Acuticoccus sediminis: one gene and its partner. The protein of the gene in region 2 binds, or shares a complex with, the protein of the main gene of each other region. Links are inferred from orthologs where the notes say so. Each region holds a gene or a part of one and is shown on either strand. Other genes may lie near its edges.

Evidence for each region.
Region 1: the proteins of ccmE (region 2) and ccmB are in contact, whole or in part, in a solved structure (PDB 8CE8), measured with the Escherichia coli proteins. The link is inferred for Acuticoccus sediminis from one-to-one orthologs.

What each region holds. Positions count from the first base shown.
Region 1 is NZ_QHHQ01000005.1:365,703-369,012, reverse strand. Bases 44-3,043 are described here. They hold ccmB (heme exporter protein CcmB), read right to left. Parts: upstream 1,871-3,043; coding sequence 1,217-1,870; downstream 44-1,216. Other genes in these bases: acnA (aconitate hydratase AcnA), read left to right, coding at 2,670-3,043; ccmA (heme ABC exporter ATP-binding protein CcmA), read right to left, coding at 1,873-2,568; DLJ53_RS23325 (heme ABC transporter permease), read right to left, coding at 329-1,084; ccmD (heme exporter protein CcmD), read right to left, coding at 174-329; DLJ53_RS23335 (DsbE family thiol:disulfide interchange protein), read right to left, coding at 44-184. Also shown: more of DLJ53_RS23335, read right to left, coding at 1-43; more of acnA, read left to right, coding at 3,044-3,310. UniProt on the Escherichia coli protein: Required for the export of heme to the periplasm for the biogenesis of c-type cytochromes.
Region 2 is NZ_QHHQ01000003.1:703,754-706,932, forward strand. Bases 164-3,032 are described here. They hold ccmE (cytochrome c maturation protein CcmE), read right to left. Parts: upstream 1,923-3,032; coding sequence 1,404-1,922; downstream 164-1,403. Other genes in these bases: DLJ53_RS17400 (heme lyase CcmF/NrfE family subunit), read right to left, coding at 164-1,396; ccmI (c-type cytochrome biogenesis protein CcmI), read right to left, coding at 2,154-3,032. Also shown: more of DLJ53_RS17400, read right to left, coding at 1-163; more of ccmI, read right to left, coding at 3,033-3,179. UniProt on the Escherichia coli protein: Heme chaperone required for the biogenesis of c-type cytochromes. Transiently binds heme delivered by CcmC and transfers the heme to apo-cytochromes in a process facilitated by CcmF and CcmH.

The DNA of each region.
Region 1 (3,310 bases), on a different replicon or contig from region 2:
CCGGGTCGACGCCGGCCGCGTCCGGGAGTAGGGCGGCGAACGTCGTCGCCGGCGCGTCGCGGCCGATCAGTGCCGAGGGGATGACCGAGCGGTCCTCCCCGTCACCGACGCGCAGCGCGAAGACGGCCGCGAGCCCGGCGAATACCAGCAGGGGGACGGCGAGGAGGAGGCGGCTAGCGCGCACGGCCGATCCTCTCGGCCGAGCGCTCGGCACGCGCGAGGTCGCGCTTCGCCGCGATCCGGCTCAGCACCGCCCACAGGACGAGGCCGAGGATGGCGCTGAAGACGATGGCGTAGGCGGATATCACGTACGGGGCGTACTGGCCCATCAACCGGCACTCCGGGCGGTGCGAAGCCGCAGCGAGCGGGCGCGGCGGCGGATCAGCTCCGTGCGCATCGCCGCGAGATGCAGCGTCATGAAGAGGAGGGTGAAGGCGAGCGCCATCACCAGCAGCGGCGTCAGCATCGAGGCCGGCATCGCCGGACCGTCGAGCCGGATGACGCTGGCGCCCTGGTGGAGCGTGTTCCACCAGTCGACCGAGAACTTGATGATCGGGATGTTCACGAAGCCGATCAGCGTGGCGATGGCGGTGATCCGCGCGGCGCGCACCGGCTCGTCGATCGCCCGCACCAGGGCGATGAGGCCGAGGTACATGAAGAAGAGGATGAGCATCGAGGTGAGGCGGGCGTCCCACACCCACCAGGCGCCCCACATGGGCTTGCCCCAGATGGCGCCCGTCGCCAGCGTCGCGACGGTGAAGACTGCGCCGATCGGCGCCGCGCAGCGCGCCGCGACGTCGGCCAGCGGGTGGCGCCACACGAGGGTGCCCAGCGAGGCGGAGCACATCACGAGGTAGGCCATCAGCGAGATGTAGGCGGACGGCGCGTGGATATACATGATCCGCACCGTCGAGCCCTGCTGGTAGTCCTCCGGCGAGGCCCAGAGCGCTAGGTACAGGCCGACGGCCAGCGCCAGCACCGTCGCCACGCCGAGGATCGGCACCGCGCGGTCGGCGATCCCGGCGAAACGGCCGGGGTTGATGATCGACGGCCGCTTCGCAGCCCCTTCACTTACGACGGACATGACCACTCCTGTGGCGCTGATCGTAATTCGTCCAACTCGGCTTTCAAAGTCCGTCCGAAAGCATCGCATGCGCCAGTCCGCCGCGGACGGCCGCGACCGCGTTTCGCCGCGGCGGGCCGGGCCGGCGCGCGGTCAGTCGGCCTCGCGCAGCGCCGCCGCCGCGGCGATGGGGCCGAGCACCGCGAAGAGGAGCGTCGTCGCGCCGAGGAGCGCGAAGGGCGGGCCCACGGCCCGGCCCGCCGCCGCGGCCTCCACGGCGCCGACGCCGAAGATCACCACCGGGATCGACAGCGGCAGCACCAGCACGGCGATCAGCACCCCGGCGCGCCGCAGCGTCACGGCGAGCGCCGCGCCGACGGCTCCGATCAGCGCCAGCGCCGGCGTGCCGAGGACGAGGCTCGCGAGCGTCACAGCCAGCAGGCCCGGAGGAAGGTTGAGGAGGATGCCCGCGAGCGGCGTCGCGGCGATGAGGGGGAGGGCGGCCGCCGTCCAGTGCGCCGCCGCCTTGGCGAGGACCACCAGGACGAGCGGCGTGTCGGCGAGGCGGAGCTGGTCGAGCGTCCCGTCCTCGTGGTCGGCCTGGAACAGCCGCTCGAGGCCCAGGAGCAGCGCCAGCAGCATCGCGATCCACAGGAGCGCCGGGCCGATGCGCGCCAGCAGAGGAAGGTCCGGCCCCAGCGCGAACGGCGCGACCGCCGTCACCGCCAGATAGAAGATGACCCCGACGCCGCCGCCGCCGCCCGCGCTCCACGCGAGGCGCACGTCGCGCATGTAGAGCGCGAGCAGCCTCATTCCGCCTCCGCCACGGCCGGGGCGGCGTCTTCGGACGGCGCGGCGGCCGAGGTGAGGTCGAGTGTCACGGTGTCGATACCGAGCGGCTCGTGCGTCGCGGCGAGGATCATGCCGCCGCCGGCGACGTGCTCGGCCATCAGCGCGGCAAACGCCGCGCGCGATGCGGCGTCGAGCCCGGCGGTCGGCTCGTCGAGCAGCCAGACCGGCCGGCGCACCGCCACGAGCCGCGCGAGCGCCAGGCGGCGCCGTTGCCCCTGGCTGAAGAGCTGCGCGGGCGTGTCGATCAGCGTCAGCAGACCGACGCGGTCGAGCGCGCTCTCTATCGAGGCATCGATATCCACAGCACCGGCGGCTTCGGCCGCGTTGCCGGACCAGTCGCCGATGTCCGGGGCGTCGAGCGTGCGGATCCAGAATCGCACGTTCTGGTCGGCGGTTAGCGGCAGCTTGATCGCATTCTGGTGTGCGACGAGATGCATCGCCCGGAACGGCGGGCCGTCGACGCCGGACAGCCGGATGGTGCCGGAACGCGGGCGAATCAGCCCGGCGACGGTGCGCAGCAGGGTCGACTTGCCGGCGCCGTTCGCGCCGACCACCGCCATCGCCTGGCATCCGGCGACGCGGAGGCTTATGTCCTTGAGAACCCGCCGACCGCCCCGTTCGACGTCGAGTCCGTCAACTTCTAGAGACAGCATGGCGCGCTAATTGTATCGAGTGGGCCGCTGCCGCTTGATCATGGCGTCGATTGGGCGTTTGTAGCGGCAAGTTGCAAATCGTTCCAATGAAGGGGGCCGCCGTGACCCGCTCGCTCGACAGCTTCAAATGCCGAACAGAACTCCAGGTCGATGGCAAGACCTACACCATCTTCGACCTCAAGGCCGCCGAGCGCAACGGACTTTCCGGAGTCTCCCGCCTGCCGATGTCGCTGAAGGTCCTCCTCGAGAACCTGCTGCGCTACGAGGACGGCAACACCGTCACCGCCGACGACATTAAAGCCATTGCAAAGTGGGTCGAGGACAAGAAGTCCGACCGCGAAATCGCCTACCGCCCGGCCCGCGTGCTGATGCAGGACTTCACCGGCGTTCCCGCCGTCGTCGACCTCGCCGCGATGCGCGACGCGACCGAGAGCCTCGGCGCCGACCCGAAGAAGATCAACCCGCTCGTCGAGGTCGACCTCGTCATCGACCACTCGGTCATGGTGGACCACTTCGGCACCCCCTCGGCCTTCAAGCAGAACGTGGAACTCGAGTACGCGCGCAACGGCGAGCGTTACCAGTTCCTGCGCTGGGGCCAGTCCGCCTTCAACAACTTCCGCGTCGTCCCGCCGGGAACCGGCATCTGCCACCAGGTGAACCTCGAGTACCTCGCCCAGACCGTCTGGACGCGTGAGGTCGACGGCGAGCTGCAGGCCTTCCCGGACACCCTCGTCGGCACCGA
Region 2 (3,179 bases):
CGCTGCCGACGATGAGATAGAGGCCGAGTGCGACGCCGAAGGCCGCCGTCAGCGCCGTCTCCTCCCCCGCGAGCCAGGCCGAGATCGCGGCGCCGACCACGGCGATCGCCGCCGCGGGGATCAGCCGCTGCGCCGCCGCCGCCGCGTCGCCCCGCTTCCAGGCGAGGAGCGGCCCGAACGGCAGCACCACGAAGAGCGGCACCATCAGCGGGATGAAGGTGAGGTTGAAGTAGGGCGGGCCGACGGAGATCTTCTCGCCCGTCACCGTCTCCAGCACCAGAGGGTAGAGCGTGCCGACGAGCACCGTCGCGCAGGCGGTCGTCAGGAACACGTTGTTGAAGACGAGCGCGCCCTCGCGGCTCATCGGCGCGAACGCCCCGCCGGCCTTCAGCGTCCCAGCCCGCAGCGCGAACAGCAGGAACGCCCCGCCGATGAAGGTCGCCAGGATCAGGAGGATGAAGAGGCCGCGCGTCGGGTCGGACGCGAAGGCATGCACCGACGTCAGCACCCCCGAGCGGACCAGGAAGGTACCGAGGAGCGACAGAGAGAAGGTGATGATGGCGAGGAGCACCGTCCACACCTTCAAGGCGTCGCGCTTCTCCATCACCGCCGCCGAGTGGAGGAGCGCGGTGCCGGCGAGCCAGGGCATGAACGAGGCGTTCTCGACGGGGTCCCAGAACCACCAGCCGCCCCAGCCAAGCTCGTAGTAGGCCCAGTAGGAGCCCATGGCGATGCCGAGCGTCAGGAAGATCCACGACAGCAGCACCCAGGGGCGAACCCAGCGCGCCCACGCGGCGTCGATCCGCCCCTCGATCAGCGCGGCAACGGCGAATGCGAAGACGATCGAGAAGCCGACATAGCCGACGTAGAGGAGCGGCGGATGGATCGCGAGGCCGATGTCCTGCAGCAGCGGGTTGAGGTCACGCCCCTCGAACGGAGCCGGGAACAGCCGCTCGAACGGGTTGGACGTGGCGAGAATGAACGACAGGAAGGCGACCGAGACCCACCCCTGCACCGAGACCACGCAGGCGCGCAGCGACAGCGCCATGTTGCGTCCGAGCGTCGCCGCCATCAGCCCGAACAGCGTGAGGACGAGGATCCAGAGCATCATCGAGCCCTCGTGGTTCCCCCACACGCCGGCGATCTTGTAGACCAGCGGCTTGGCGGAGTGCGAGTTCTCGTAGACGTTCACCAGCGAGAAGTCGGAGCGCACGTAGGCCGCGGCCAGCGCCACGAAGGCGAAGCCGACGAGGGCGAAGACCGCTCCGGCCGACGGAGCCGCCGTCGCCATCAGCCGCGCGTCGCCGGTCCGTGCGCCGACGATCGGCAGCACCGACTGGACGAGCGCCACGGCAAGCGCAAGGACGAGTGCGAAATGTCCGACCTCGTTCAGCATCGCGGCGTCACTCCTTGGGGATCGTCTGGTCGGGATTCTCGGTCGCCGTCTTGGCGAGGCCCTGCATGCCGGTGCGCGCCTCCTCGCCCTCCTTCCAGCGCCCCTGCGCCTTCAGCGAGTCGACGACCTCCTTCGGCATGTAGTTCTCGTCGTGGCGGGCGAGCACGGTGTCGGCCTTCAGCGTGCCCGACGGGTCCATGACCCCTTCGGTGACGACGCCCTGCCCCTCGCGGAAGAGGTCCGGGAGGATCCCGGTGTAGGCGACGGGGACGTGGTTCACCGTGTCGGTGACGGCGAAGACGACCTCGCCGTCGCTGCCCCGCTGGACCGAGCCTTCCTCGACGAGGCCGCCGAGGCGGACCCGCGCGCCGGCTGGGTGGACGGACTGCTTCAGCTCCGTGGGTGTCGCCGCGTAGGTGATCCTGTCGCCGAGGCCGTAGAGGACGAGCGCCGCCGCAGCCGCGATCGCGAGCCCCGCGACGCCGACGAGGGCGAGACGGCGCGCCTTGCGTCCGCGCCGGGTCATCGGCCGCCCTCCGGGTGCGGCGATGCCGCCATGGCCGCGCCCGTCGCGGCCCGATCGGTTTCGAATGCTGCTCTACGCCCTACTCGTCGCAACGTCGTGTCTCCACCCGGTCCTGTTCTGCGTGCCGTGCTTCTGCGTGCGGCGGGCTCGGCGGTCGGCCGCGCCCGGTGCGTGCCGGCCCATTATGCGCAGACAGCTTATGGGCGCGGCGACCTGGATCAAAGCAGGACGTTAGCGCCCGTCCGTCGCAGGGCCGACGGCTTGCGTGAAGGCGGCCCGGTCCGTCTCGTCGAGCGCGGCGAGGGCCTTCGTCCTGGCCGCCGCGGCGTCCTCGTCCCGGCCGAGGACGCGGTAGGAACGCACGAGACGCACCCACTCGTCGACGCTGCCGCCGTCGGCCTCGAGCCGGGCGGCGAGGCCCTCGACCATGCCCTCGATCTGCGCCGCGCGCTGCTCGGCCGGCAGCGCGGCGATGGCGGCCGCGGCGGACGACGACGGGTTCGGCCCCCCCTGCTGCGCGGCGGGTATGCGGGGTCCGGCCCCCGGTTGGGCCGCGAGCGCGGCGGCCGCCGTGCCGCCCGCGGCGGCGTCGGTCTGCTGCAGGGCGGCGATTTCGGAACGGGCGAGCGGGAGCCAGTTCTCGGTCCCGTCACTCGATTCGAGGAGACTGGCCCAGCGCTTCGCGGCGGCGCCGAGGTCGCCGCGCTGGCGGTCGGCGACCGCGAGGAAGACGCGCGGCGCCACCGCCTCGGGTTCCAGCGCCGACGCCCGCTCGAACAGCGCGACCGCCTCGTCCGGCACGGTGCCGCCGCCGGCGAACATCAGCGCCTGGCCGCGCCCGGTCAGGAGCCGCGCGTCCTCGCCCAGAAGGTCGATGGCGCGGCGATAGGCCTCGGCCGCGTCGGCGAAGCGGGTGAGGCGCAGGTACATCGGCGCGATGGCCGCCCAGCCCTCCCCCTCCTCCGGATGGGCGGCGAGGCGCGCCTCGGCCTGGGAGAGTAGCTCGGCAACGTCGGTCCCGCTGGTCTGCTGGCGTTCCGCGAGGGGTCGGTCGCCGTAGCCGGGCATGCCGAGCGTCAGGTAGCCGGCCACCGTAACGGCGGGGATCAGCACGACGAGGATCGCGGCGACGACCCAGCGGCGCCGGCCGATGGCTGCGGCCTCGCCCGCCTCGCGGTGGGCGCGCAGCAGGCGGCGGGCAACCTCCGTGCGGGCAGCCTTGGCCTCCTCCTCGCCGATGGTGCCGTTGGCGCGGTC